DNA from 4 places in the Bradyrhizobium sp. UFLA03-84 genome. Region 4 is predicted to be linked to each of the others. Evidence: predicted binding sites of a transcription regulator. Region 4 holds the regulator's gene; each other region holds the start of a gene.

Region 1 (7,539 bases), on a different contig from region 4:
GATCCGCTCGCGCCGATCCGCCGCATGACTCAGGCCGAGAAGATCGCGTTCTTCTCGTAAGCGCAGGCGTGCTCACGCTACGCCTTCACCTCCGATTGACCGCCCACGCTCCGTGACCCAGCTCACGTACCGCGGCCGCATCCGCGTCTAGCCTCCCCTGCGACCGGTCCGCACCGGGATCAGCATTGGGAGCGCGCGATGGTCCGCCTGACATCCATCATGATATCGGCCGCCTTGCTCGGCCTGTTGATCCTTGCTGCGCCCGGCACAGCGTTTGCCGAGGCCACCGGCGTCACCGTCGGCAACGCACCGCAGGCACCGGCGCCATCCATCGATCAGACCGCTTCGCCGGCAACACCGACCGCAGCGACGCCGGCTGTACTACGCGGCCCCGAGCAGCGCGTGGCGCTCGTGATCGGCAATGCGAACTATGAGAATGCGCCAAAACTCGCGAATCCCGGCAATGACGCGCAGTCGATGGCCGAGCTGTTGAACGCGGCCGGCTTCGAGGTGATCTCCGCGACCGACCTCCGGCAGGGCGACATGGTGAAGGTGTTGCGGGATTTCTCCGACAAGGTCGCGGCGCGTGGCCCGGGCACGGTCGCCATGATCTACTACGCCGGCCACGGCGTGCAGCTCGCCGGCGAGAACTATTTGATCCCGGTCGATGCGAAGATCGCGACGCCGTCCGACCTCGACGGCAATTCGGTGCGCCTCGTCGACGTGATGGGCACGCTGGAGAACATCCCGAGCCGGATGCGGATCGTGGTGCTCGATGCCTGCCGCAACAACCCGTTTCCCAACGTCAACGACGCCGGCCGCGGCCTTGCCGTCGTCGACGCACCGAACGGCTCGATCGTCGGCTATTCGACCGCGCCCGGCATGGAGGCGCAGGACGGCAGCAACGGCCACAGCCCCTACACCAACGCCTTCCTGCGGCTGGCGCGCGAGCCCAACCTGCCGATCGAGCAGCTGTTCAAGCGCATTCGCCTCGAGGTCAACTCGACGACCGACGGCCGCCAAACGCCGTGGGAAAGCTCGTCGCTGACCTCCGATTTCTATTTCTTCGGCGACACCGCCGTCGCGTCATCGCGTGTGCCCGCGAACGACCCAGTCGTGCAGATGGCATCGAACCTGCCGAATCGCTCGGTGCGCCAGGCCTATGACTTCGTGCTGTCGGAGGGCCGGCCGGACTATTATGAGGAGTTCATCCGGCTCTATCCGCGCGATCCGCTGTGCGACCGTATCCGCTTCCTGCTGACGAACTGGTTGCAGGTCGCGGCATGGCACAAGGCGGTGCTTGCCAACACGCCGTTCGCCTACAAGACCTTCCACGACAATTTCGCCGGCGGTCCCTACGCGCAGCAGGCCTTGAAGCTGCAGGCCCAGCCGAAGGCGGTGCCGCTGATGCAATTCACGCGGCTCTCAAATCGTCTGGCCTTGCAGCCGGTCAAGGCGGGCCTGCAGGGCGCCGGCGGCAATGGCCAGATCGGCGGCGGCAGGATCGTCAACATGCCCGCGCCCGGAGCGAAGCCGGCCGGGATGCCGAGCACGATCGGCAAAGGCAACATCGCGAGCCTTCCTGTTGCAAATGCCGGCAAGAACGCATCAAGCCCGATCATGAAGGACGGCGACCGGCACCACGTCCGCACCGGCCGGCAGACTATGCAAGTCGACCGGATGCGATCAGGCGGGGGTGGCCGTGCCGTGTTCCACGCAAGCCCGTCAGGCTCGCATCCCGGCGGAATGGGCGGCGGCCACCATGGCGGCTTCAGGCACTGATCGGCCACGTCGCACAACGAAACGGGGGAAGAGCGACCATCGCCCTGCCCCCGCAGCTTTTCAAAACGCCGATCTCAGGCGACGAGCTTCGCGAACAGGTCGGCGTCGACATTGCCGCCCGAGAGCACGATGACGACGTTCTTGCCCTTGGCGTCGATCCGCCCCGCAAGCAGCGCGGCGAGCCCGATGGCGCCACCGGGTTCGACCACTAGCTTCAGCTCGCGATAGGCAAAAGCAACAGCTGCACCAACCTCTTCGTCGGAAGCGTTCACACCGTTTGCGAGCAACTTGCTGTTGATCGCAAAGGTGAGCTCGCCCGGCATCATCGCCATCAGCGCATCGCAGATGGTGCGCGGCGCAACCGCATGCGCCTCGCGATGCCCGACCTTGAGCGACAGGGCGTGATCGTCATAGCCCGCGGGCTCGGCGACGATCACCTGGGCCTGCGGATATTTTGCCTTCACCGCGGTGGCGACCCCCGCGATCAAGCCGCCGCCCGACGCCGGCGCGACCACGATGTCGGGCGTGAGCCCGAGCGCCGCCATGTCCTCGGCGATCTCGCGGCCGGCGGTACCCTGGCCCGCGATCACGAGGGGATCGTCATAGGGAGGCACCAGGGTGGCGCCACGCTTGCTGGCGATGCCGCTCGCGATCGCCGCGCGGTCGTCGCGATCGCGATCGTAGAGCACGACTTCGGCGCCATAGGATTTGGTCCGCTCGCGCTTGGTGAGCGGCGAGTCCGCAGGCATCACGATGGTCGCCTGCATGTTGAGGATCTTTGCCGCCGCGGCGACGCCTTGGGCGTGATTGCCCGAGGAGAACGCCACGACGCCCCCGCTCCGCTGGTCCTGCGGGATCGAGGCGAGCTTGTTGAAGGCGCCGCGGAACTTGAACGACCCGGTCCGCTGCAGCATCTCGGGCTTGAGGAAGACCCGGCTGCCGACACGTTCATTGAGAACGGGGAAGGTCAGGAGCGGCGTGCGCACCGCGAACGGCGCGACCACCCTTGCGGCGGCATCGATGTCCGCGGCAGCGACGGGTGGATTTAGAACGGTGTCCGTCATTTGCGATTTGTATCGCGGTGGGATGCAGCCCGGCAAGACGCTTTAGTGTGACTTGTCTAGCGTGAGGTGGGATGCGGGGCCGGCAGGGCCGCGAAATGGTGCTCCTCGGCGCCGAATTCGAACACTTCCCCCTCGCCGTCGGGCGCCGCGGGGCGGATGTTCATGCAGCGCTCGATGAACACCCGGGCCGACGCCTGCCAGGTGTGGAGCGCGGCGAAATCGACGCAGGCCTGCGGCGGGATGCTGAGCGCCTCCAGGCAGGCATGGTGCAGATCCTCATCGAGCACGCCGACCGGCGCCGCGCCGATCACGTCACGGGGACCGGTGACCGGAAAAGCGGCAACCGGCAGGCCGCTCGCCAATGCCTCGAGCAGCACCAGGCCGAACGTATCGGTGCGGCTGGGGAAAACGAACACATCGGCCGCGGCATAGATTTCAGCCAATTCTTCCCCGTGGCGGGCGCCGAGGAAGACGGCTTCGGGATATTTCCGCTCCAGCGCCGTCCGCGCCGGGCCGTCGCCGACCACGACCTTGGTGCCGGGCAGATCGAGATCGAGGAACGCCTCGAGGTTCTTTTCCACCGCCACCCGGCCGACGCTGAGATAGACCGGCTGCGGCAAACAGAGATCGACGTCGCGTGGATGGAACAGCGCGGTATCGACGCCGCGCGACCACAGCACCACGTTGCGGAAGCCGCGCTGGCGCAGCTCGGCGGCCAGCGCCGGGGTTGCCGCCATCACCGCCCGGCTCGGCCTGTGGAACCAGCGCAGCGCGCGCCACACCCAGGCTTCCGGAACCGGCGTGCGGGCCGAGACATATTCGGGGAAGCGGGTGTGGAAGCTCGTCGTGAACGGCAGGCCGTGCTTGCGGCAATAGCGGCGAACCGAAATCCCGATCGGGCCTTCGGTCGCGATATGGATGCTGTCGGGCCTGGCCGCCTCGATCATGCTCGCGACCTTGGCGCGGTACGGCAGCGCCAGCCGGAGATCGCGGTAGCTCGGCATCGCGAAAGTGCGGAACTCGTCCGGCGTCAGGAAACTGACCTCGACGCCGAGCGATTTCGCCGCCTGTGCCATCATGGTCAGCGTGCGGACAACCCCGTTGACCTGGGGATGCCACGCATCGGTCGCGACCAGGATATGCGTCATGCAGCGCGTGCCGTCACTCGCGGAACTGGCGCGATCCGGCGCACCGGATCGGTCCAGGTGATGATTTCGAAGCTGCCGTCCTCGTGCTCGGCGAGCGCGGTGCAGCTCTCCACCCAGTCGCCGCAATTCATGTAGCGGATGCCGTGCTCGTCATGAATCGTCGCGTAGTGGATGTGTCCGCAGATCACGCCGTCACAGCCGTGGCGCCGCGCCTCGCCCGCAAGCGTGGCCTCGAACGCGCCGATATAGTTCACCGCCTTCTTGACCTTCAGCTTGGCCCATTGCGACAGCGACCAGTAGGGAACGCCGAACATCTTGCGGAAGAAGTTGACGAAGCGATTCATCTGGATCGCGAAGTCGTAGGCCTTGTCGCCGAGATGGGCGAGCCAGCGCGCGTTCTGCACCACGAGATCGAAGATGTCGCCGTGGATCACGAGATAGCGTTTGCCGTCGGCGCCGGTATGGACAGTGTTCTCCACCACATCGATGCCGCCGAAATGGGTGCCGTAATATTTGCGCAGGAACTCGTCGTGGTTGCCGGGGACGTAGATCACCTTGGCGCCCTTGCGCGCCTTGCGCAGCATCTTCTGCACGAAATCGTTGTGGGTCTGCGGCCAGTACCAGTTCGACTTCAGCGCCCAGCCATCGACGATATCACCAACGAGGTAGATCGTGTCGGCATCGTGAGAGCGGAGGAAGTCCAGCAGACGGTCGGCTTGCGAACCGCGGGCTCCGAGATGGACATCGGAGATAAACAAAGTGCGAAAGCGCCGCTCGGGGCTTTCTTCACTCAAGGAGTCACTTCCCATGCCTGTGCACCTAACAGATTCCTGTGACAAGGCGATGACGATCCCCGCGACCTGAGGCTCCACAAAGCGTTAACGAGAATCAGCAGCGCGCCCCTGCCCTGCGGATAACAGCCGCATGCGACAATCTGGCGACATCGGCGGTCGCCGCTGTGCGTAACAGACGCGGTGTTGCGGCATGTCGCGGCGGAACAAGGTGCGCAGCCGACGAAGCGATGATGCGTAGCCCGGATGAAGCTACGCGCTGCGGCAGCTCAATAATATTTGTGGAAGTGATGCACCGGCCCGTGGCCGCGGCCGACGGCGAAGCGATCGGCGGCGGCGATCGCCTCTGAGATCCATGTCTTGGCGTTGCGCACGGCGATCTCCATCGTCTCGCCCTTCGCGAGTCCTGCCGCGATCGCCGACGACAGCGAGCAGCCGGTGCCGTGGGTGTTTGATGTCGCGATGCGCGGCGCCGATAGCGCGATGCTGCGCTCGCCTTCGATCAGGTAGTCGATGCTCTCGGCGCCGTGGCCGTGACCGCCCTTCACCAGCACCGCGCGACAGCCCATCGCCAGCAATCGCTTGCCCTGCCGCTCGACGTCGGCCTCGCTTGCCGCAACCGGCTCGTTCAGCAGCGCCGCTGCTTCCGGCAGGTTCGGCGTGACCAGTGAGGCCAGCGGAAACAGCATGGTCTTCAGCGCATCGACCGCCTCGGCGGCGAGCAGCCGATCGCCCGAGGTTGCGACCATCACCGGGTCGAGCACGATGTGCCGCGGCGCCCAGCGCTTCAGCCCATCGGCGATCGCCGCGATGGTCTCGGCCTGCGCCACCATGCCGATCTTGACCGCGCCGACGGCAAGATCGGAGAACACGGCATCGATCTGGGCGGTGACGAATGCGGCGGGCACCGGCTGGATGCCGCTGACCCCCGTGGTGTTCTGCGCGGTCAGCGCCGTGATGGCAGAGGCGCCATAGACCCCGAGCGCGGCAAAGCTCTTGAGGTCGGCCTGGATGCCCGCCCCGCCCGAGGAATCCGAGCCGGCAATGGTGAGCGCGACCGGCGTCATTTTGCGGCACCGGCGTTTGATAGGAATGAGACCATCTGGAATGAGACCATTATCTGTCCTAGCAAGGCCGCCGATTGCCAGCAAGTTCGCCTGACTTTACCGCAAGTTGGCCCTGCGCCTGCCCCCTTGTCCCCTTGCCTTGGCCGCCGGTTTTTGGCCTATAGTCGGCCAAATCCCCGGAGACGACTTTGATGGTTCCTTTCTTCGTCCAGATCAAATGCAAGCTCGGCCAGTCCTACACCGTCGCCAACGCGCTGGCGGAAGCCGAGATTGCCTCCGAGATCTATTCCACCGCGGGCAATTACGATCTGCTGGTCAAGTTCTATGTCGACCACGACACCGACATCGGCCATTTCATCAACGAGAAGGTTCAGGTGATCCCGGGCATCCAGGACACCCTCACCATCATCACCTTCAAGGCATTCGGCGCGAAGTAGCGCAGCGATCTTCACGCGTGCCGGATTGGACGGGCGCCGCTAAAGCGCGATGAGATTAGGTTGAACCATCATCGCGCTTTAGATTCTTGCTAGGCATGATCTTTTCGGAAAACCGCTTCGCACTTTCCCGGATCATGCTCTAGGCTGATGGCGCCGCGTCGATCAACGCCTTCAGGAATGTGACGACGATCCGGCCACTGCGACTGACTTCGCCGGCCCGCGACAAGAGCGCCATGCCGCGGCCCAATGCGATGAAGCCGGTAGCGATCTCGACGGGATCGGAGGGCGGCTGCTTGCCAAGCGCTTCGAACAGACGCGTCACCAGCACGCCGAGGGCACGGCGGTGCTTGCGGTTGAGCTCGTTGTAGCCTTGCGCGAAAGTCGGGCTGCGCAGCGCCTGCAATTGCAGCTCGATCGCCAGCACGGCAAACCCCGGATCCGAGTTGGCGGTGGCGGCCCATTTTTCGAGGCCGGCCATCACCTTCGCAGGCTCGCCGGACGCCTGGCCCAATACGCTTTCGATTTTTGCACGCTCCTCGGATTGGTGCTGTTGGACCAACTCCAGGAGGATCGCCTCCTTGTCCGGAAAATTCGAATAGAACGCGCCCTGCGAAAATCCGGCCGCGTCGGCGATGTCGCGCACCGAGGCCTGCGCAAACCCCTTCTTGATGATCTCCTCGCGCGCCGCCTCGATCAGGAGAGTCTTCGTACGCGCCTGACTTTCCTCGCGATTCAACCTGGGCAACGGATCGGCCTCCCGAATTTGCAAATACCAATTGATTTTCAGATATCATCTGATATCTAATTTCAGATAGCAGTTGATATTTATAACTCGACGAGTCGGCTGGACGCGCACGGAGTAGCTATATCATGCAGATCAGGGGATTGGACCGCACGCTCGCGATTCTGGCGACGCTCGCGGCGTTGACCGTCGCCGCCATGGTGATCGGTATCCTCACCACCAAGGGTTCGCAGGACTTCTTCCAGACCGCCCGCTCCGTGGAAAGCTATGGCGCCCATCTTGGAACCCAGCTCGTGCCGTTCGGTGTGCGGCTCAATCTCGGGCTCGATAATCTCTTCATGATCTTCTACGGCGCATTTTTCACCGTGCTGGCCGCCCGGCTGCGCACGATGTTGGACCCCTATCTGCTCGGCATTGCGCTCGCCGCCATGATGCTCACCGTTGTCCTCGATTGCGTCGAGAACCACCACATCATGACCATGGTGCATGCGATCCAGAACGGATTGCC
Region 2 (7,539 bases), on a different contig from region 4:
ACGCATTACTCGATCATGACCAAGAATTCCGCGATGTTCGTCGCCGGCCCGCCGGTGGTGAAGCGGCTCGGCCAGGATCTGACCAAGCAGGAGCTCGGCGGCGCCGACATCCAGACCCGCGCCGGCGCGATCGACCAGGCCGTCGAGACCGAGGAGGAGGCGTTCGACTATGCGCGGCGCTTCCTGTCCTATCTGCCGGCGTCGGTCTACGATCTGCCGCCGACCATTCCCTGCACCGACGATCCGGAACGGGCCGAGGAGTCGCTGCTAAAGGCCGTGCCGCGCAATCGCCGCCAGGTCTACAAGATGCGTCCGATCATCGAGGCCGTGGTCGACAAGGGCTCGTTCTTCGAGGTCGCTGCCAATTTCGGCCGCCCGGTCATCACCGGCCTGGCGCGGATCGAGGGCCGAGCAGTGCTGCTGCTCGCCAGCGACCCGTTCCACTATGGCGGCTCGTGGACCGCGGATGCCTGCGCCAAGGTGGTGCGCTGGGTCGACTTCGCCGAGACCTTCCATCTGCCGGTGGTCTATCTGATGGATTGCCCCGGCTTCATGATCGGGCTCGAGGCGGAGAAGTCGGCGACCATCCGCCACGGCGTGCGGGCGATGGCCGCGGTCAACCAGAGCACGGTGCCGTGGTGCACCATCATCATCCGCAACGCCTTCGGCGTCGCCGGCGTGGTGCATCAGCCGGCCAACCGCTTCTCGATGCGCTATGCCTGGCCATCGGCCTACTGGGGTTCGCTGCCGCTCGAGGGCGGCATCGAGGCGGCCTATCGTGCCGAGATCGACGCGGCCGCCGATCCCGCCGCCAAGCTGCGCGAGATCGAGGACCGCCTCAACAAGCTGCGCTCGCCGTTCCGCTCGGCCGAGAAGTTCTGGGTCGAAGAGGTGATCGACCCGCGCAAGACGCGCTCGCTGCTCTGCGAATTCGCGCGCCTTGCCGAGCCGATCCGCAAGGCCGGCCCGCCAAGCAACATGTCGACGCGGCCGTAAGGCCGCTTCCTACTCGCTCTCGCGATGCACGTCGTGGATCACGATGCCCATGCCGTTCTCGGGCATCTTGATCCAGTCGCGCCGCTTCAGCGAGCGCTTGGTATCCTCGTGTCCGCTCGCCCAGTGCTCGCGCATCGAGGTGCCGGAGAACTCGTGGTCCTTGGCGTCGCCCTCATAGGCCTTCTGCTGATAGATCAGCTGTAGCAGCGTGATGCCCGGCAGCCGGCTGTTGGCCTTCTTGAGCTGGCGCTCCTCGTCCGAGAGCTGGTCGTCCGGAATCTTTCCCAGCGCGTTGTGCAGGGCGGTGCGCAGATTGTAGGTCTTGCGGTAGACGTCGGTGTTGTAGCGGGTGCGCGACGAATACATGATGTCCTTATGGCGGGCCATCACGTCCTGGATGTCGCGTGGCAGCACACCGCGGGCCGAGAACAGGTCGACCTGGAACACCAGCGAATTGGCATTGTCCTCCTGGTCGAGCAAATGCTGCAGCGGCGTGTTGGAGACGATGCCGCCGTCCCAGAAATGATCCGTGCCGACCTTCACCATCGGCAGTGCCGGCGGCAACGCGCCGCTCGCCATGATGTGTTCGGGGATGATCTCGTCATGGGCATTGTCGAAATAGATGAAGTTGCCGGACAGCACGTTCACGGCGCCGACCGCGAAGCGCATCTTCTTGGAATTGATGCGGTCGAAATCGACGAGCTCGAGCAGCGATTCACGCAAGGGCGTGGTGTCGTAATAGCTCGTCGCGGTACGCGCGCCGGCCGGGCTGAGCCACGGATTGCTCTGATGCGGGGTGAAGAAGCCGGGCTGCCCCAGCGTCGTCGTCAGCCATGAGCTGGTGAGATTGCGCGCCCTGCGGAAGATGTCGCCGTCCGGCGTGTAGTGCCAGATCTTGCGGCTGGTGATGCGATCCCAGAAAGTGTGCAGCCGCTCCAGCCGCTTGTCGGGCGGATTGCCGGCGATGATCGCCGAGTTGATCGCGCCGATCGAGACGCCGCAGACCCAGTCGGGCTCGATGTTGCACTCATGCAGCGCCTGGTAGACGCCGGCCTGATAGGCGCCGAGCGCGCCGCCGCCCTGCAGCACCAGCGCCACGCGATCGCAGCCTTCGGGACGCCAGCCGGGCGTCGCATGCTCGATATCGTCGACATGAGGGGTACGCGCGTCCATGTCAGGCACTCCAACAATTCGCGGCGAGAATTCAGGGCGCCGATGACGCCGTGATGACAAGTGAGGCCCCGCGCTTGGCGCGTTCGGCATGGCTGCCTGCATGGTTAGCATTGGGCTCATCGGCCGAACCGAGGTCACGCCCCTGACGGAAATCCCTCATATCGCTGTCAATCTCGGCCGATAGCTTCCGCGCTACATTTGCCAACAGGGGGTTATTGCGATGCGCAGGGAAGATCTGCTCAAGCTTCCGTCCATGCCGGCCGCCGGTCCGAGCTATCCCGCCGGTCCTTACCGCTTCATCGATCGCGAATTCCTCGTCATCACCTATGAGACCGATCCGGAATTGATCCGCGCCGGGCTGCCTGAACCGCTGGAGCCGATCGAGCAGGCGATCGTACATTACGAATGGATCAAGATGCCCGACAGCTCCGGCTTCGGCAGCTACACCGAGTCCGGCCTCGTGATCCCTGCGCGGCTGCATGGTGAAGAGGTCAACTTCGTCTGCCAGATGTATCTCGACGATGATCCGCCGATCGCGGCCGGCCGCGAGATCTGGGGCTTCCCGAAGAAATACGCCCATCCCAAGCTCGAGATCGTCAAGGACACCCTGACCGGCACGCTGGAATATGCCGGCCAGCTCGTTGCGATGGGCACGATGGGCTACAAGCACGAGAGCATGGCGGGCAATGGCGACGTCACCCGCGCCACGCTGTCGAAGACGCAAGTCAATCTGAAGATGATCCCCGGCGTCGACGGCCGTCTAGAGGTCTGCCAGCTGGTCGCGATCAACCTGACCGACATCGTCGTCAAGGGTTCGTGGATCGGGCCGGGCCGGCTGCATCTCGTGCCGCACGTCAACGCACCGGTCGCGGATTTCCCGGTCAAGCGCGTGGTCGGCGCGCATCACTACATCGCCGACCTGACGCTGCCGTTCGGCCGCGTCGTGCACGACTACAACAAGGAAGCCGCCGAGGCCGCAGCGCCGACCGGCCTCGCTGCGGAGTAGGCGCCGGCCGCGGTAGGCATAGGGCCGGAACCGGCGCGGCCGCTCAAGCCGCGGCCGGTTTTGGCTCGGCCACCGGCTTCGGTTGCGGCCGCGCGATCGCCAGTGTCATCAGCGCAGCGCAGACACATAGTGCGCCGGCGATGAAGAACGCCGGCAGATAGCTGGAATAGACCGTGCGCGATACGCCGGCGCCGAACGCGGCCGCGCCGGCGCCGAGCTGGTGGCCGGCGAAGATCCAGCCGAACACCAGATTGGCGCGCTCGGCGCCGAAGCGCTGCGCGGTGAGGCGCACCGTCGGCGGCACGGTTGCGATCCAGTCGAGCCCGTAGAACATCGCGAACAGCGACAGGCCGTAGAAGGTGAAATCGGAGTAGGGCAGGTACAGCAGCGACAGCCCGCGCAGGCCGTAATACCAGAACAGCAGATAGCGGTTGTCGTAGCGGTCGGACAGCCAGCCCGAGATGATGGTGCCGAAGAAATCGAAGATGCCCATCGCGGCGAGCAGGCTCGCGGCCTGCACCTGCGGGATGCCGAAGTCGAGACACATCGGGATCAGATGGACCTGGACCAGGCCGTTGGTCGAGGCGCCGCAGACGAAGAACGTCGCGAACAGGATCCAGAACACCGACGATTTCGAGGAGTCGCGCAGCGTGCCGAGCGCCGCGGCCATGATCGGCGCATTGGCCGGCGGCGGCGCGGGGAGGGGCGCGGTGCCCGTATCGCCGAACGGGCGCAGGCCGACGTCGCTCGGCCGGTCGCGCATCAGCATCAGCACCGCAAAGGCGGCGACGCCGAGCATGACGCAGACGAATCCAAGTGCGACGCGCCAGCCATAGCGCTCCGTGATCGTGGCGAGCAGCGGCAGGAAGGCGAGCTGCCCGGTCGCGACGCTCGCGGTGAGCATGCCGATCACGAGGCCGCGTCGCGCCACGAACCAGCGCGTGGCGATGGTTGCGCCGAGCACCAGCGCGGTCATGCCGGTGCCGATCCCGATCACGACGCCCCAAAGCAGGATGAGCTGCCAGACCTGGGTCATCGCCAGTGACGCGACAAGGCCGGAGACCACGATCAGCTGCGCCGCCAGCGTCACGTTGCGCAGGCCGTAGCGGTTCATCAGCGCGGCGGCGAACGGCGCCATGAGCCCGAACAGGATGAAGCGGATCGACAGCGCCGAGGAGATCTCGGCGGTGGACCAGCCGAATTCCTTCTGCAGCGGCACGATGAAGACGCCGGGTGCGCCGACGGTGCCGGCCGAGATCAACGCGGCGAGGAAGGTCACGGCGACCATCACCCAGCCATAGTGGACGTTGCGGCGGGCGAGGGCGGAAGCAAGCCAATTCGAGATCATTGTGGTCCAGATCAAATGCAATGAGGTTGTATTCGCGATGCGCAATATGGCACGGCGCGTCCATGTCTAAAATGGCGAAGTTCCCTCGTTTTCGGACATTAGGTGGGTAATGGCTTTCCGCAACGGCGTCATTGCGAGCAGCAAAGCGACGAAGCAATCCATGGCGCCGCATATGCGGGACGATGGATTGCTTCGCTTCGCTCGCAATGACGGGGAACGCTATCGCTTAATGCACCACCCGCTCGACCGCGATCGCGGTGGCTTCGCCGCCGCCGATGCACAGCGCGGCAACGCCGCGCTTCAGGTTCTGCGCCTCCAGCGCGTGCAGCAGGGTCACGATCAGCCGCGCGCCGGTGGCGCCGATCGGATGGCCGAGCGCGCAGGCGCCGCCATTGATGTTGAGCCGGTCACGGGGAATGCCGAGGTCGCGCTGCGCCGCCATCGCGACCACCGCGAACGCCTCGTTGATCTCGAACAGGTCGACATCGCCGACGCTCCAGCCGACCTTGTCGAGCAGCTTTCTGATCGCAGGGATCGGCGCTGTCGTAAACCACTGCGGCTCCTGGCTGTGGGTGGCGTGGCCCTTGATTTCGGCGAGCACCGGCAGTCCGTCGCGATCGGCGAGCGAGCGCTTCGCAAGGATCAGCGCCGCGGCGCCGTCGGCATTGGCCGAGGAGGCCGCCGGCGTGATGGTGCCGTTGGCGCGGAACGCCGGCTTAAGGCCGGGGATCTTTGCCGGATCCACCTTCAGCGGGTGCTCGTCATTGGCGATGATGCGTGGCCCTGCCTTCTCGGTGAGCGTGATCGGCGCGATCTCGGCCTTGAAGGCGCCGCCCTCGACCGCCTTGCGGGCGCGGCTCAGCGTTTCCATCGCATAAGTGTCCTGGTCGGCGCGGGTGAACTGATAGGCCTCCGCGGTGGCCTCGCCGAAATCGCCCATCGAGCGGCCGGTCTCATAGGCGTCCTCGAGCCCGTCCATCATCATGTGGTCGATGATGCGATCGTGGCCGGCGCGATAGCCGCCGCGTGCCTTCTGCAACAGATACGGTGCATTGCTCATGCTCTCCATGCCGCCGGACAGCACGATCTCGGCCGAGCCCGCCCTGATGATGTCGTGAGCCAGCATGGTCGCCTTCATGCCGGAGCCGCAGACCTTGTTGACGGTGGTGGCGCCGGTCGCATCCGGCAGCCTGGCGCCGCGCGCGGCCTGGCGGGCGGGGGCCTGGCCCTGGCCGGCGGGCAGCACGTTGCCCATGAACACCTCGTCGATTCGCTCGGGCGCGAGTTTGGCGCGTTCGAGCGCCGCGCCGATCACATGCGAGCCGAGCTTGTGGGCGGCGAGCGGTGTGAGCTCGCCCATGAAACGGCCGAGCGGGGTGCGGGCGGCGGAGAGGATGACGACGGGATCGGCGCTGGATGCCATGGCGGAACTCCGTTCCATGCGGGAATCTAATTGAATTATGTGCATCATATGATGCGATGCAAAAAATGCAACTGCGGCTCCCATGACAAAATGTCGTGTTCGCATGAGTTGGTGGGGGACATGCTTCACCCCGATCTCCGCTGTCGTCCTGGCTTTCACCAGGACGACGCTGTGGATGGTTCTCGATTCAGGATATCAAGCACGCGGTGTCATCACCCGCGAAGGCGAAAGCGGTGATCCAGCATTCCAGAGGTAGTCGTTGTTGAACCGATGGGCCGCGGCGTGCTGGATCGCCCGGTCAAGCCGGGCGACGACGGGTGTTGGTGGGGACAAGATTCCCGTCACGTGTCCCTGCGAAAGCAGGGACCCATACTCCGCGGCGGATGAAAGGGACTCGTCGCACCGACATCGTGCACAATAGCCATTCGTGGTTATGGGTCCCTGCTTTCGCAGGGACGACACCGAAGGTGTTGCATGCTCTGTGAAAGGCTGACAGCTTTCTACCGCATGTATTGCTTCCAGCTAGAATACATCTTGAAGATGATGAGGGGCGCTGCGGCGGGCTGGGCTGCCTGAATCAGCGCGGGGGTGCTAGACGCAGGAGCACATGGCCGGCATATACGGTCCGGCCATTAGTAGCGGCCGCCATCGCGCTTTTGCTGCGTGAGCCATTCCGACAGGGTTTTCGTTTTCGATCCTGCATCGCGGGACGGGCCTCGTCCAATGTTCCTGCCGGAACGCGTTGACCGGAGCTCGGTCGATTGAGGTTTCATGGTTGCAGCCGCGGATGCGGTCGATCTATCCGCAGCTTCCTTTTCGAGGCGCAGCTTTTTCAATCGCGCCATCTTGTCCCGCTCAGCCTCGGTTTCAGCAGTGTCGGATAGCAACGCCTTGTGGTGCGCAGTCTCTGCCGAACCCAGCACTCCGATAATCGTGGTCTCGCCCAGTGCCTTGCAGGCCTCGAGCCGATGCAATCCCTCGAGCAAGACGAGCCGGCCCTCGTCAGGCCGAACGAGAATCGGGAGTTGCTGTCCGACCTCCAGAATGCTCGCGGCGATCTCTTGAACGACCTCGGGCCTGAGGGTCTTCCTCTTCTTCAGGGGAACGTAGATCTGGTCGATTGGAAGGCTTTCCGGGCCAGGCACGGTATTACTCCCTCCTCAGGGCGATCCAAACACGGGTCAAGGACGAAGCGCTACGCCGTGGCCGTAGTCTTGTAAACCAGAGCGGGGCCTCAAGCGCTCGACTTCATTGCCTAATCCGACCGCCAGGCGCCGAGCAGAAATCGCCGCTTCGGTGCGGAGCCGGCCTGCTTCTGCACGTCGGGCAGATCGACGGCGTAACGCTTCATCAGCAACTTGATTGCGATCCCGATGATCACAAAGGGCGTCACGTAGATCGCGAAAACTTCGAAGGCTGTCATGTGGTCCTCCGCGGTTTCGGATCGGCATTGTAGCACATCATCTCACGGGGCGGACCAGACGGATGGCCCGACAACACGCGTTGGTGGGCAGTGCAGCACGCCGCTACCGCCGCGCATGGCCGCATGCGGCGGCTTCGATTGACACGGACACCGTCAGCGCTACGTTCCGG
Region 3 (7,539 bases), on a different contig from region 4:
ACGAACGGCTCCAGCACGCTCGCCTTGTGCGCGTCCGAAATGCCGGGGCCGTCATCCTCGATGTCGATGACGAGACGATCCGGCCTGACGTCGAGGCGGACGGCGACTTCGCCGCCGAAGCGTACGGCATTGTCGACCAGATTGGTGATGCTGCGATGCAGGTCGGCGGGCCGCGCGGTCGCCATCGCATGCTGCGGACCTTCGTAGCTGACCTTGTGGCCCATGTCGGCGAACTGGTCGGTGACGAGGTGCAGCGTGCTCGCGATGTCGACCAGCGTCATCTCCTCGAGCTTGCGGTCGTTGCGCAGGAACGACAGCACCGATTCCAGCATCGAGCGCATCTGGTCGAGGTCGCGCAGCATGCGGTGGCGGTGGGTCTCGTCCTCGATGAACTCGGCGCGCAGCCGCATCCGCGTGATCGGCGTGCGCAGGTCGTGGCTGATGGCGGCCAGCATCTTGGTGCGGTCGTCGATCAGTGCGGTGATGCGCTCGCGCATCCGGTTCAGCGCCTTGGCCAGCGAGCGGATCTCCTCGGGGCCGCGCTCGGGCAGCGGCGCGGCGGCACCGTTCAGGCTGAAGGTCTCGGCGGCCTTGACGAACGACGACAGCGGCGCGGTCAGTGCCCATGCCGCCCACAGGCCGAGCAGGGTGACGCTGATGACGGCGAACAGCACCGTCATCATCCAGGGCCCGCCCCAGAACGGCCGCAGGTGCTGGTCCGGCATCAGGTTCGCGCCGAACATGCTGCCGTCAGGCAGGCGGATCGCGACGCGGCGGATCTCGCCGTCACGCGACGTGCTGCCCGCCTCGCGAGGCAGGGAGTAGACATGATAGCCGGCGCCCAGCCGGCGCAGCGCGTGCAGGTTCGGCGGGTCGGTCTCGGTGAGCCCGCTGGTATCGGCTGGCAGGTCGCTGACCGCAAGCTGCGGGAAGGCTCTGATGATATCGGCCTGGAGACGCGGCCGCTCCGATGCCGGGGCGTGCCCGAGCAATTGCGCGGCGGCGGCGAGCTGGGTGTGCCAGCGATCGGACGGCTCCGGCCTGTCAGGGCGATGGATCAGGAAGGTGGCGGTGATGATGAGGTGCAGCGCGACGATCGAGACGACGACCAGCGCCGCCATCTGGGCGCCGATCCCCCGCAGACTCAGCACACGCAGCAGCTTCATGATCAGTTGCTCGTGGCGGCAACCGCCTCCACCCTCGGAGTGAACACATAGCCGCCGGAACGCACCGTCTTGATCATGGTGGCTTCCTGCGGATCGGGCTCGATCTTGCGCCTGATGCGGCTGACCAGCACGTCGATCGAACGCTCGAACGAGCCGGCGCTGCGGCCCTGCGTCAGGTCGAGCAGGCTGTCACGCGACAGCACGCGGCCGGGCCGTTCGCAGAAGGTGCGCAGCAGGTCGAACTCGGCGCTGGTCATCGCGACGCGCGCGCCTTCGGGATTGCGCAGCTCGCGCAGGCGGATGTCGATGCGCCAGCCGAGGAAGCTCAGCGTGGTCGCGCCCTCGATCGCGCTGGCGTTGCGTGCGGCGGCCTGCCGGCGCAGCACCGCGTTGATCCGCGCCAACAGCTCGCGCGGGTTGAACGGCTTGGCCAGGTAGTCGTCGGCGCCCATCTCGAGGCCGAGGATGCGGTCGACGTCCTCGCCGCGCGCGGTCAGCATGATGATCGGCGTCTGCGACTCCGCCCGCACCTTGCGGCACAGGCTGAGGCCGTCCTCGCCGGGCAGCATGACGTCGAGCACCAGCAGATCCACCCGGTGATCGGTCATGGCCTTGGCCATTTCGCGGCCGTCGGAGGCGGTCGTGACATGGCAGGAATTGGTGCGGAGATATTTTGCGATGAGGGATCGCGTTTCGCGGTCGTCCTCGACGACGAGGATATTGGGCGCAGCCTGGGTCATACCGACTCTTTTGTCCGTGATTCGGGGGAAGCGGCTCAGGAATTTTGTTTCAGTGTATGTCTGAAATCTTGCCCGGCAGAACGGGTTAACAGGTCGGTGGAGCGGTGAAAAGTTATCGTTCTGTCATCAAGCCTAATCCGTTGAAATGCGGGTCGAACTCTCCAAGGTCCGAGCTCCGCTCCGGGCCGCCGTGGCGGGCCGAGAAGGGAAGGGCGGCTGTCATATCCGGGGCCGGAACCCGTTCCCCCGGCGACGCGTTGTTTCTCTTTCCGGACAGGGAGGGTGAGATGTCTGTCGATGTCAGGACAAGGCCGCATCAGCTCATTGCAAGCGATCGCGTCGAGGGGACGGCGGTGCGCCGGGCCAATGGCGATATGATCGGGCACATCGAGCGGCTGATGATCGACAAGATCTCGGGCAAGGTGTCGTACGCGGTGCTGAGCTTTGGTGGCTTCCTCGGGATCGGAACCAATCTAATTCCGCTGCCGTGGGGCCGGCTGCACTACAACACGAAGTTCGAAGCCTACGAGCTCGACATCGAGGATGACGAGCTGAAGCGCGCGCCGTCGTTCCGCGCCGACAAGGATTTCGATTGGGGCGACCGCTCGCAGGAAGTCGAGCTGCATCGCTTCTACGGCGTGCCGCCCTATTGGGGCGGCTTCTGAGCGCGCTGTCAGGCGTGCGCATGATCGACGCATGTCGATCGATGATGCGGCTGCTGCGGGGGCGCGTGTCCGCTTGTGCAGCGCGGTTCGCCGAGACGACTTAGTGAGCCGAACATCGTCACATCGGGGACTGCGCGTCCGGCGCAGTCGTGAGGCTCAACCGCAGCCCACTTGAAAGATCACGATCGCTCTCGTCAAGGCGTGCGACGTTCCATCCGCGGAAGGTCGACAGCACCGGCTTGCCGCGCTGTTTCCATGGCGTTCCTGCACATGGGGGCGGCCTTTGAGCGCAGGTCCGATAGGAACGGTAGCCCACATCCCGGGTTCTCCCAGCATCGATTTTGCGAACTGAGGAGAGCGCATATGTTGATCAAATCCATCGTTGCCGGCGTGGCCGGCTCGGCCCTGCTTGCGACCGTCGCGGTCGCACAGACTCCCGCCGACAAGGCCGACAATAAGATGGCACCTCCGGCGTCGACAACGGCCACCTCGCCAACCTCCTATACGGGGGACTGGCGCGCGTCGAAAGTCGTGGGCCTGAGCGTGTACAACGACAAGAACGAGAGCGTCGGCTCGATCAATGATCTGCTGATGGACAAGGGCGGCGCCATCAAGGCTGTCGTCATCGGCGTCGGCGGCTTCCTTGGCGTCGGCGAACACCTAGTCGCCGTGCCGCTCGACAAGGTGAAGTTCGTCAATGAGCCGGTCGCCAATACGAGCGCCTCGAACACCGGCGCCGGCGCCAGCAGCACCAGCAAGACGACGACCACGGGCGCGGCGCCCGCGGCGACAGCGTCAAAGCCGAATCCCTGGTATCCGGACCACGCCGTGTTCAACGCGACCAAGGATGAGCTGAAGGCGATGCCCGAGTTCAAGTACACGACCCAGTAACGCGCATCGCGTCGCGCAAAAGACAAGCGCGCCCGGTGATGCCGGGCGCGTTTTGCCATGCCGAGCGCAACTTGCGTCGCCAGCCTCACCAGCCCAGTTCGCGCAAGTAAGCGGCGCGGGCGGCAACGCCGGTGTGGGTGAAATCCGTAAACACCCCGTCCACGCCGAGACGGAAGAACCTGAGATATTCCTGGGCCGGGTCGCCGCGATAGTCGGCCGCCAGATATTTCTTCTCGTTGCGGAACGTGAAGACGTGCACGAACAGGTCGAGCTTGTGCGCGTCGGCGATCACGCTGGTCGCATCCTGTGTCGAAGCCTCCGCGGTCGATCCCTTGTAGGGCTTGCCGTCGGCGCCAGCGTCCTTCCACGGCGAGATCTTGTACGGCACGATATGGGCCTTCCACGGACCGATGCCGTCGGCATAGGTCTTGATCTCCGCGAGGCCTTCCGGGGTGAGCATCGCATCGAAGGTGCGGCCGTCGCCTGCGACCGTCCAGTCGTAGGGACGGGAATTGGCGATGTTGTTGAGCAGCACCTTGCCGGTCTTGAAGTCGACGCCGTTGCCGTCGATGAGCTGGACCTGCCGCGTTTCCAGTCCATGGCTGCGCATGTATTTCAGGCTGCCGGGCTCGAAGCTCTGCACGATGATCGGCGCGTCCTTCGAGTTGAGGCCGTTCTCCTTGATGATCTTGATCAGGGCATCCTCGAGCGGATGGCTGCCGGGCGCGCCGCAGCCGTTGGCGATCGCCTGGGCGTTGTTCCAGGTCGGATTCTTGGTTTCCGGATAGACCGAGATCGTGCGCCCGGTCGCCTTGCTCTTGGCCTTGGCGATGTCGATGATGTCCTGGAAGCTGATGATCGGGAATTTGCCGTTGAACAGTTTTGGCCGTTCGTTGGCCGCATCATAGGTGGTGCCGGCGATCCACTGCCTCAGCTCGGCCATGGTGAAATCGGTGATCGACCAATCGTTGGTGTGGTCGTCGCCGTCGACGATCAGCGCTTTCAGCACCGATTTGGGATCGGCCGGATCAATCAGATCGGTGAGGTATTCGGCTGGCCCGCTGCTGGGGGTTTGCGCCCACTTCACCTTGACGGGCACGCCCGGCGCCGTGCGCTTACGGGCCGCAACTTGCGCGTTGGTCTTCGCCACTTCAGCGACGTTGGTGTTGTCGCCGAGCCATGGATTATGCCGCGCCACGAGCACGCAATCCTTGGTCAGATGCAGGTCCTCCTCGAGCGAGTCGGTGCCGAGGTCGGCGGCCAGCTCATAGGATGCCTCGGTCTCCTCGGGCACGAGGCCCGGCACGCCGCGATGTCCGATGACCAGCGGCAACTTGCCGTCGACGGTCAGGAAGGGTTTTGCGCCTGATGGTGCCGAGGCGGTCTGCGCCGATGCCATCGACGGCAGCAGCGCCGCCAAGGCCGCGCCGAGCAGCATCGCTCCAATGTGTTGTTTCCGTCCTGAACGCATCTGCTTCACGGGCCCGCTCCATCTCTTTCCGGCATCGGCCGATGCCACAGTGCCGAGCCGACGCGGCCGACGCAGGCGTCTTCTTGTCTCAGTCTCCTGACAGTCCGATGACTGCCACGGTCGCGCACGCGTGGTTCACTCGCGCGTTTGTCGCCGGTCGGTCCTTCGCAGTCCACCGGAAGAATTTCCGAAAGCGCCGGCCGCGCGAACAGAGCGGCCTTGCCGGCGGCGCATGGCCCGCGGGTCACACGGATATTTGAAGGCCCGCGCCCGAATAAATCGTATCCGATTAAATCGGGATACTTGAAAGCAGGCCGCGTCGTGCCTTTATCAAGCGCGAGCGAATTAATCGTATGCGATGTAAATCGCAGGAGCGTTACCATGACCACCAGGATTTCCCACCTCGCCAGGATGTTCAAACCCATTGCGCTGGCTGCGGCGTTGTCCGCCGTCGCGGCGACGGCGGCCTCGGCCCAGGCCGCGATCTCCGAGCCGGCCGCCTTCCAGGCGCTCTATCCCTATCGGGACGTGCTCAACAACGGCGCGCCGACGCCTGCGGCCAGGCTGGTGCTCGAGCCGCCCGCGGTGCTGCAGAGGCTCCAGGCGCTGGAGAGCGGCGTCGGCATCGCTGACGCGCCGCGTGCCCGCGCGCATCGCGCCGGCCGCTGAAGCTCGCGCGTCTGTGATTGAATGATAAGTATCATCCTATTGACCGCAGACGCGTCCTGACTACGTGGAAATGTAGTGACTTTCCCTGACGACGGAGACGTCCCATGACCAAGCAGATCGACGACCTCTCAAGGTACTATCGTTACGAGCTCGTGCACGGCGACCATGCCGACTTCATCGCCTATCAACGCAATCTCGGCGATGGCGTCTGGCAGACCTATTCGACGTGGATGATCCCGAGCGCGAATGCCGGATAGCGCCGGCTGACGACGCAATCATCGATGGCTGCCGCGACATGAAAAACGCGCCCGGTATGGCCGGGCGCGTTTTCTTTGGCTCTTGGCGGGCACGGATTCAGGACCCGGCCGTTCGCGGCGGCGTGCGTCAGTTCGACTTCACCAGCGGGCAGCCGCCCTTGTCGAGCGGACGGAACGCTTCGTCGCCGGGCACGGTGGCGATCAGCTTGTAGAGATCCCACTCGTTCTTGGATTCCTCGGGCTTCTTGGTCTCGAACAAGTACATGTCGTGCACCATGCGGCCGTCGATCCGGATATGGCCGTTCTTGGCGAAGAAGTCGTTGATCGGCGTCTTGCGCATCTGCTCCATCACCTTCGGCGCCTCGTCGGTGCCGATCGCCTCGATCGCCTTCAGGTAATGCATGGTCGCCGAATAGAGGCCGGCCTGGATCATGGTCGGCATGTGGCCGACCTTCTCGTTGAAGCGCTTCGAGAAGGCGCGGGTCTCGTCGTTCATGTCCCAGTAGAAGGCGTCGGTGACGATCAGGCCCTGCGTCGCCTTCAGGCCGAGCGCGTGGGTGTCGGTGATCTCCATCAGCAGCGCGATCAGCTTCTGGCCACCCTGGGTCAGGCCGAACTCGGCGGCCTGCTTCAGCGCAGTGGTGGTGTCGCCGCCGGCATTGGCCAGCGCCACGACCTTGGCCTTGGAGGCCTGCGCCTGCAGCAGGAAGGACGAGAAGTCCGACGAGTTGAGCGGATGTCGCACGTCGCCGAGCACCTTGCCGCCGGTCTCCTTGACGACGTTGGCGGCGTCGCGCTCCAGCGCCATGCCGAAGGCGTAGTCGGCGGTGACGAAGAACCAGGTGTCTTCGCCGCGCTTGACCATCGCCTTGCCGGCGACGTTCGACAGCGCGTAGGTGTCGTAGGTCCAGTGCACGGTGTTGGGCGAGCAGGCGGTGCCGGTGATATCGGAGGAGCCGCCGCCGGAATTGATATGGATCTTGTTCTTCTCGCGCGTCAGCGCCGAGATCGGCAGCGCGACCGAAGAGGTCGGGACGTCGAGGATCGCATCGACCTTGTCGTTGTCGTACCAGTTGCGCGCGATGCTGACGCCGACGTCGGGCTTGTTCTGATGATCGGCCACGACGACCTGGATCGGCTTGCCCTTCACCTTGCCGCCGTAATCGGCGACCGCCATCTCGACGGCGGCGACCGAGCCCTTGCCGGTGGCGTCCGCATAGAGGCTCGACATGTCGGTGAGCACGCCGAGCTTGACGACGTCGTCGGAGATCTGGGCGTTGGCCGCGGTGCCGGAGGCCGCAAGCGCGAGGCTGGCCGCCGCTGCGGCCAAGAGCGATTTCATCGTGTTTCTCTCCCTGGTTTTTGGTCGAAGTTCGCTTCCACGGGGCACCTTCTATCCGGTGCGGCAACCTGTCGCAAAGACGACTTTTTGGGCATGCGCAGGGGGGCTGGGCGCGGCCGAGGTCGTTCGCCTCTCGCCGCCAGGAGCGGGCAGCCCTCGTTACAGCGCCGGTAACGTGGTGACGGCGGCCTTGATGGTGCCGTCGGTTTCCACGACCACCCGGAGCGTCTTGGAATCGAACGTGATGCCGGCAAGGCGGATGCTGTTGACGTCGGCGTCGACCCGGATGCCCTCCTCGTTCTTCTGCAGGTCGGCGATCGCGGCGGCGATCTTGCGCT
Region 4 (7,539 bases):
TCGGCGAGCTGATCGAGTTCGACGACACCAACAAGATCTTCACTTCGCCGAGCGATCGACGCACCCAGGACTACATCACCGGCCGGTTCGGTTGACCGGCGCATGATCCGGAAAAGTGGAGACCGGTTTTCCGATCGGATCATGCTAAAATTCAGGACACGAAATCATGATCCCCGGGATCATGATTGAGGGGAGACAAGCGATGGCTTCTGAACATACCGCCAAGGCATTTGACAGCGACCTGCAGGAGTTGACCCGCCTGGTCGCCGAGATGGGCGGCCTCGTCGAGCGGATGATTACCGAGTCGGTCGACGCGCTGATCCGCCGCGACGTCGCGCTCGGCAAGCGCGTGGTCGCCGCCGACATCGAGATCGACAATTTGCAGCGCGTCATCGAAGAGCGCGCTGTGCTGACGATCGCCCGCCGCCAGCCGATGGCGATCGACCTGCGCGAAATCGTCAGCGCGATGCGCGTCGCCACCGACCTCGAGCGGATCGGCGATCTCGCCAAGAACATGGGCAAGCGCGTCGCGGCGCTGGAAAGCGATTTTCAGCCGCTGAAGCTGATCCGCGGCCTCGAGCACATGACCGATCTCGTGCTGTCGCAGGTCAAGTCGGTGCTCGACGCCTATGCCGCGCACGATCTGCCGGCGGCGATGAATGTCTGGAAGGGTGACGAGGAGGTTGACGCGATCTGCACCTCGCTGTTCCGCGAACTGCTCACCTACATGATGGAAGATCCGCGCAACATCTCGTTCTGCATCCATCTGATGTTCTGCGCCAAGAACATCGAGCGGATCGGCGATCACGCCACCAACATCGCAGAGACGGTGTTCTACATGATCGAAGGCCAGCAGATCACCGACAAGCGCCCGAAGGGTGACATGACCAACTTTGCCACCACGGTGCCGGGTAACACATAGTCGACGGCGTTTCGGTTTGCGTCAGGGCAACGGATCACCACACAGAAAGAACTTAGACCGATGAGCGCACGCATTCTGGTAGTCGAAGACGAGGAAGCGCTGACGACGCTGTTGCGCTATAACCTCGATGCGGAAGGCTACGATGTCGAAACAGTGGGGCGCGGCGACGACGCCGACACCCGCCTGAAGGAGCGCGTTCCTGACCTCGTGGTGCTCGATTGGATGCTGCCGGGCCTGTCCGGCATCGAGCTGTGCCGTCGCTTGCGGGCGCGGCCCGAGACCAAGCAGCTTCCGATCATCATGCTGACCGCACGCGGCGAGGAGAGCGAGCGCGTGCGCGGGCTGGCCACCGGCGCCGACGACTACATCGTCAAGCCGTTCTCGGTACCGGAACTGCTGGCCCGTGTGAAGGGCCTGCTGCGCCGCGCGAGCCCGGAACGGCTTGCGACCGTGCTGACCTATGGTGACATCGAGCTCGACCGCGAGAAGCGCCGTGTGGCGCGCTCGGGTCGTCCGATCGATCTCGGCCCGACCGAATATCGCCTGCTTGAGTTCTTCCTCGAGCATCCGGGCCGCGTGTTCAGCCGCGAGCAGCTGCTCGACAGCGTCTGGGGCCGCGACATCTACATCGACGAGCGCACCGTCGACGTGCACATCGGCCGCCTGCGCAAGCTGCTCAATCCGGGCCGTGAGCAGGACCCGATCCGCACCGTGCGCGGCGCCGGCTATGCGCTCGACGACCGCTTCGCAAAGGCCGAGCCGCAGCCGTAACGGCCGCGGGGCAATCTCAAGCCACAACACGCGTCGTCCCGGCCTAGTGCGCAATTGCGCACTAGGCCGGGACGACGCCGGTGATGTAGACCTCGCCTTGTTGGCTCCATGAAGAGCTACTCGGCACAAAAAAATCCCCGCTTGCGCGGGGATTTGTTTTGCAGTCCAGGCTGGTTTCCCGAGTGCTTACTTGATCTGCGGCTTCGCCGACGGCCGGCGGCGATCGGCGGCGGGCTGGTAGGCGACGCGCGAGTGATGGGCGCAATAGGGCAGGCCGGCGAGCGCCTTGCCGCCGCAGAAGAAGAATTCCGGGCTCGAGGGATCGCCGACCGGCCAGTGGCAGGTGGCCTCGTTGAGCTCGAGCAGCGACAGCCGCTGGCTCATCGGCACCACGTTGTCGTAGGAGATCGGATCGGGCTCCATCTCGACCTCGAAGGCGTGCGCCAGCGCCGTGTTGCCGCGCGAGACCGGGCGCGCCACCCGCATCATGTGCTGGGCGGGGCGCGCCTTGCGCTGCCGCGGCGCCGCCGTCGAAGGTGCCTTGGCGCGGCCGGAGAGGCCGAGCCGATGCACTTTGCCGATCACGGCGTTTCGCGTCACATTGCCAAGTTCCGCTGCGATCTGGCTGGCCGAAAGGCCAGACTCCCAGAGCTTCTTCAGCTGCTCGACGCGATCGTCGGACCAGGTCAATACCGTCATCGCATTCTTCCTTTCGCATGGCGCCGGCCAGTCATTGGAGCGGCGCTGCGAGCCAAATCTGGACAAATATCCCTGCGGCCAGAATCCCTTAGCCCTCGCCGGGCACGGTGTTGCGCCCGAACGTTTACGCGAGACACAAAGGCTACTTAGAGGGTCCAGTACTGCCGCACGAGATGTCGTACCCGACAGGCCAAACGCTACAATATGGCGTGACTCTGGCGCAAGAGTCCGCGGCCGCGCGTCCACATGTTCCCACACAGTTAAGCATTGTAATGAGGCTTTTCCACCGCACCGGAATGCTCCGGATTGCGCTCGCTGCGCATTGCAGAAAGGCCACCAAAAGGGCGGCTCCTGGCGATTGACACGGTCCCCCCGCAGCATAGAATGTTGGCCACGTGCCGCCCGCAAAGGCGGCCGTTTTGTTTTCCGAAGCTGGCCGTTGCTGCGCTGGCGTCAAGGCGCGCGGCAATTGTCGGCCTCAAACCGGCAGTGAACGCCATGACCAACGCCTCGTCGCATCTGCTCCCCGTCTTCGCCAGGGTCGATCTCGGCTTCGAGCGCGGTGAGGGCGCCTGGCTGATCGCAACCAACGGCGACCGCTATCTCGATTTCACCTCGGGGGTTGCGGTGAACGCGCTCGGGCACGCGCATCCGCATCTGGTCAAGGCGCTGCAGGAACAGGCGACCAAACTCTGGCACATGTCGAACCTGTTCAAGAGCCCGGACGGCGAGGTGCTCGCCGCGCGGCTGTGCGAGCAGAGCTTTGCCGACTTCGTGTTCTTCTGCAATTCCGGCGCCGAGGCGATGGAGGGCGTGATCAAGCTGGTCCGCCACTATCACTTCTCCAAGGGACATCCCGAGCGCTACCGCATCATCACCTTCGAAGGCGCCTTCCATGGCCGTACGCTCGGCACGCTGGCTGCGACCGGCTCGGCGAAATATCTCGAGGGCTTCGGCCCGCCGATGGACGGCTTCGACCAGGTGCCGCATGGCGACATCGAGGCGGTGAAGAAGGCGATCGGCCCGCACACCGCCGGCATCCTGATCGAGCCGGTGCAGGGCGAGGGCGGCGTGCGCGGCGCGCCGCAGGCGTTCTTCAAGGCATTGCGCGCCCTGTGCGACGAGCATGGCCTGCTGCTGGCATTCGACGAGGTGCAGACCGGCATGGGCCGCACCGGCGAGCTGTTCGCCTACAAGCGCACCGGTGTGACGCCCGACGTGATGTCGCTGGCGAAGGCGCTCGGCGGCGGCTTCCCGATCGGCGCGGTGCTGGCGACCGCGCAGGCTGCGGCCGGCATGGCGCCGGGCTCGCACGGCTCGACCTTCGGCGGCAATCCGCTCGCGGTCGCCGCCGCCAATGCCGTGCTCGATGTGATGCTCAAGCCCGGCTTCTTCGAGCACGTGCAGAAGATGTCGCTGCTGCTCAAGCAGAAGCTCGCCTCCGTGGTCGACCGCTATCCCGGCGTGCTGTCGGAGGTGCGCGGCGAGGGCCTTCTGATCGGCGTCAAGGCCGTGGTGCCGTCGGGCGATCTGATCGCCGCGCTGCGCAACGAGAAGCTGCTCACCGTCGGTGCCGGCGACAACGTGGTGCGGTTCCTCGCGCCGTTGATCGTGACCGAGGCTGAGATCGACCAGTCGATCACCTCGCTCGAGCGCGCCTGCGCGACATTGTCCGCGGCGCAGCCGAGGAAGGCCGGATGATGAGCAAGCCGGTCCGTCACTTCCTCGACATCAACGAGTTGCCGCTCGGCGAGCTGCGCAACATGCTGTCTGCCGGCGCCGCCATGAAGGCGAAGCTGAAGGCGCATGAGAAGGCCAGGAAGCCGCTCGAGGGCAAGACGCTGGCGATGATCTTCGAGCGTCCCTCGACCCGTACCAGGGTGTCGTTCGACGTCGGCATGCGCCAGCTCGGCGGTGAATCCATCATGCTGACCGGCGCCGAGATGCAGCTCGGCCGCGGCGAGACCATCGCCGACACCGCGCGCGTGCTATCGCGCTATGTCGATGCGATCATGATCCGCATCCTCAACCATGACGCGCTGCTCGAGCTCGCCGCGCACGCCACCGTGCCGGTCATCAACGGCCTGACCCGGCGCTCGCATCCCTGCCAGGTGATGGCCGACCTCATGACCTATGAGGAAAATCGGGGTTCGATCGCGGGCAAGACCGTGGCGTGGACCGGCGACGACAACAACGTGCTGGCCTCATGGGCGCACGCCGCCGAGCGCTTCAAGTTCCAGCTCAATGTCGCGACCCCTCCGGAGCTGTCGCCGAAGAAGCCGATGCGCGACTGGATCAAGGCGACCGGCGCGCCGATCGTGCTCGGCACCGACCCGGAAGCCGCGGTGCGCGGCGCCGACTGCGTCGTCACCGACACCTGGGTGTCGATGGGCGACAAGGAGGGCGAGCACCGCCACAACGTGCTGCAGCCCTATCAGGTCAACGCCAAGCTGATGTCGCTCGCCAAGCCGGACGCGCTGTTCATGCACTGTCTGCCCGCGCATCGCGGCGAGGAGGTCACCGACGAGGTGATCGACGGGCCGCAGTCCGTGGTGTTCGACGAGGCGGAAAACCGCCTGCATGCGCAAAAGGGCATTCTGGCCTGGTGCTTTAACGAAGTCGCGTAGTTGTAAATCTGTAAGCGTTGTCGTCCCTGCGAAAGCAGGGACCCATACGCCGCGGCCCGTGGAAAGGGCACAAGGGGAGACACCTTGTGCGGCGACAAAATCCTGTGGTTATGGGTCCCGGCCTTCGCCGGGACGACGATCTCTCGCTGAGTGAACCCCTTTATTTCACGGTCCGAGACCCCAGATAGAGCGCCATGGTTTCACAATCCCCCGACATCAAAATCACGACCGAGGCGCCGGTTCGCGCGCCGTCTTCGGTGCCTGTCGACGATGCCGTGCTGGCCTTCGAGGTCGACGCGCTGGACCTGCGCGGCCGGCTGACCCGGCTCGGCCCCGCGCTCGACGAGATCCTGCACAAGCACGACTACCCGCCGGCGGTGGGCAAGCTGCTCGGCGAGGCCATCGTGCTGACCACGCTGCTCGGCTCGACAGTCAAGTTCGAGGGCCGCTTCATCCTGCAGACCCGGACCGAAGGCCCGGTGTCGCTGCTGATCGTCGATTTCCAGGCGCCCGACCGGCTGCGCGCCTATGCGCGCTACGACGCGGCGCAGCTCAAGCCTGGGCAGACGTCCGGCGAGCTGCTCGGCAAGGGCCACCTTGCGATGACGATCGACCAGGGCTCCAACACCAGCCGCTACCAGGGACTGGTCGCGCTCGACGGCGGCGGCCTCGAAGAGGCGGCCCACGAATATTTCCTGCGCTCGGAGCAGATTCCGACGCGGGTGCGGCTCGCGGTCGGCGAGGAGATGCGCGGCGGCGAGGGCGGCAAGCTGCACTGGCGCGCCGGCGGCATCCTGCTGCAATTCCTGCCCAAGGCGCCCGAGCGTGCCAAGCAGGCCGATCTGCATCCCGGCGATGCGCCCGAGGGCACGGTCACGCACTCCGTGCCGGACGATGACGCCTGGGTCGAGGGACAGTCGCTGATATCAACCGTCGAGGACGTCGAGCTGATCGATCCGGATCTCTCCGGCGAGCGGCTGCTCTACCGGCTGTTCCACGAACGCGGCGTTCGCGTCTTCACCCCGCAACCGCTGCGCGCGCAGTGCTCCTGCTCGCGCGATGCGGTGTCGTCGATGCTGAAGAGCTTTGCGCCGAACGATCGCGCCGAGATGGTCAAGGACGGCAAGGTGGTCGTGACCTGCGAGTTCTGCTCGTCGGTCTACGAGTTCACGCCGCAGGAAGCCGGCGTCGAGTAGGCGCGCTTCCCGCCACGCGCAACACTGTCATCGGGCTCGCCGAAGGCGAGATCCGGTGGCGTGGCATGACGGCAGGGATTAATTGAGCACCCTCTTCCCATCCGGGCTCGGGCTGTCCAGCGAGAATGTCGGCACGTCGATCTCGAAGCGCTCGCCGGCTTCGGTGACCATCTGGTAGCTGCCGGTCATGAAGCCGGAGGCCGTCGGCAGCGGCACGCCTGAGGTGTATTCGAAGCGTTCGCCCGGCGCCAGCACCGGCTGCTCGCCGACCACGCCCTCGCCACGCACCTCCTGACGGCGGCCGGTGGCGTCGGTGATGATCCAGTGCCGCGTCCGCAGCTGCACCGTTTCCGGGCCGGAATTGACGATCACGATCTTGTACGACCAGAAATATTCGCGCCGGTCGACCGACGAGCGCTCGGGCATGAAGTTCGGCTCGACAGTGACTTCGATCTGGCGGGTAATGGCGCGGTACATAGAGCTCAATCCGATGGTCGTGGCGCGTGATCCGCTTTCGACCGGATCACGCTCAATCAGGGCGCCATCATAGCCAATTGGTCAGCCGGAACCAATCGCCTGGCAGGCTGTGAAAACCCGGTCCCGGGGACAGTCTGTTCATCGCGCTTTCAACATAGTTCCGCTCTAAAGCGCGGCCGCATGTCGCCGCACTCTGCGCTTTGTCGGCAAGTCGCGGACCGATATTATCTTTTCAACTGGGCATGCGGGCGTCCGCGGCCGACACGGTGTTTGATGAGCTCGATTGCCGATCCCATAGCCGGTTCGCCGGTGGCTGACGCCAAGACCGAGGCAAACGCCGAGGTCAAGGCGAAAGCGCCTGCGATCACGCTGCCGGTGACCGGCGAGCGTGAGCTGCGGCTGGATCTGTTCCGCGGGCTCGCGCTGTGGCTGATCTTCATCGATCATCTGCCGACCAATCTCCTGACCTGGCTGACGATCCGCAACTACGGCTTCTCCGACGCCACCGAGATCTTCATCTTCATCTCCGGCTACACCGCGGCCTTCGTCTATGGCCGCGCCATGCTGGAGGGCGGCTTCGTGATCGCGACCGCGCGCATCCTGCGCCGGGTCTGGCAGATCTATGTCGCGCACGTCTTCCTGTTCACGATCTTCCTCGCCGAGATCTCCTATGTCGCGACCTCGTTCGAGAACCCGCTGTACAGCGAGGAAATGGGGATCATGGACTTCCTCAAGCAGCCCGACGTCACCATCGTGCAGGCGCTGCTGCTGCGCTTCCGCCCCGTCAACATGGACGTGCTGCCGCTCTATATCGTGCTGATGCTGTTCTTGCCGCTGATCCTGGGGC

Evidence for each region. The regulator PhoB, encoded in region 4, activates phosphate uptake and scavenging genes when phosphate is short. The targets are predictions, from matches to a motif close to TGTCATNNANCTGTCAT.
Region 1: a site for PhoB is predicted at 4,827-4,843, ahead of CK489_RS34795 (UDP-2,3-diacylglucosamine diphosphatase). Genes of this name have one in related genera too.
Region 2: a site for PhoB is predicted at 2,212-2,228, ahead of CK489_RS24840 (acetoacetate decarboxylase). Genes of this name have one in related genera too.
Region 3: a site for PhoB is predicted at 5,030-5,046, ahead of CK489_RS37785 (glycerophosphodiester phosphodiesterase family protein). Genes of this name have one in related genera too.

Annotation. Positions count from the first base shown of each region.
Region 1 covers NZ_NSJY01000017.1:432,137-439,675, forward strand. The annotation lists gene CK489_RS34775 (hypothetical protein) at 1-60, shown strand, start outside; gene CK489_RS34780 (caspase family protein) at 199-1,782, shown strand; gene CK489_RS34785 (threonine/serine dehydratase family protein) at 1,857-2,846, opposite strand; gene CK489_RS34790 (glycosyltransferase family 4 protein) at 2,903-3,994, opposite strand; gene CK489_RS34795 (UDP-2,3-diacylglucosamine diphosphatase) at 3,991-4,803, opposite strand; gene thiD (bifunctional hydroxymethylpyrimidine kinase/phosphomethylpyrimidine kinase) at 5,055-5,852, opposite strand; gene CK489_RS34805 (Lrp/AsnC ligand binding domain-containing protein) at 6,044-6,289, shown strand; gene CK489_RS34810 (TetR/AcrR family transcriptional regulator) at 6,429-7,034, opposite strand; gene CK489_RS34815 (hypothetical protein) at 7,160-7,539, shown strand, end outside.
Region 2 covers NZ_NSJY01000014.1:705,204-712,742, forward strand. The annotation lists gene CK489_RS24830 (acyl-CoA carboxylase subunit beta) at 1-996, shown strand, start outside; gene CK489_RS24835 (patatin-like phospholipase family protein) at 1,006-2,169, opposite strand; gene CK489_RS24840 (acetoacetate decarboxylase) at 2,390-3,175, shown strand; gene CK489_RS24845 (MFS transporter) at 3,219-4,523, opposite strand; gene CK489_RS24850 (acetyl-CoA C-acyltransferase) at 4,750-5,946, opposite strand; gene CK489_RS24855 (ParB N-terminal domain-containing protein) at 6,579-7,091, opposite strand; gene CK489_RS41815 (hypothetical protein) at 7,202-7,369, opposite strand.
Region 3 covers NZ_NSJY01000019.1:20,895-28,433, reverse strand. The annotation lists gene CK489_RS37805 (ATP-binding protein) at 1-1,166, opposite strand, end outside; gene CK489_RS37800 (response regulator) at 1,169-1,906, opposite strand; gene CK489_RS37795 (PRC-barrel domain-containing protein) at 2,194-2,571, shown strand; gene CK489_RS37790 (PRC-barrel domain-containing protein) at 2,935-3,462, shown strand; gene CK489_RS37785 (glycerophosphodiester phosphodiesterase family protein) at 3,548-4,933, opposite strand; gene CK489_RS37780 (hypothetical protein) at 5,315-5,602, shown strand; gene CK489_RS41995 (hypothetical protein) at 5,707-5,859, shown strand; gene CK489_RS37770 (ABC transporter substrate-binding protein) at 5,987-7,201, opposite strand; gene CK489_RS37765 (DUF4403 family protein) at 7,361-7,539, opposite strand, start outside.
Region 4 covers NZ_NSJY01000003.1:490,239-497,777, reverse strand. The annotation lists gene pstB (phosphate ABC transporter ATP-binding protein PstB) at 1-95, shown strand, start outside; gene phoU (phosphate signaling complex protein PhoU) at 203-922, shown strand; gene phoB (phosphate regulon transcriptional regulator PhoB) at 983-1,693, shown strand; gene CK489_RS02350 (GcrA family cell cycle regulator) at 1,880-2,392, opposite strand; gene CK489_RS02345 (aspartate aminotransferase family protein) at 2,891-4,093, shown strand; gene argF (ornithine carbamoyltransferase) at 4,093-5,019, shown strand; gene CK489_RS02335 (Hsp33 family molecular chaperone) at 5,214-6,215, shown strand; gene apaG (Co2+/Mg2+ efflux facilitator ApaG/CorD) at 6,294-6,692, opposite strand; gene CK489_RS02325 (OpgC domain-containing protein) at 6,966-7,539, shown strand, end outside.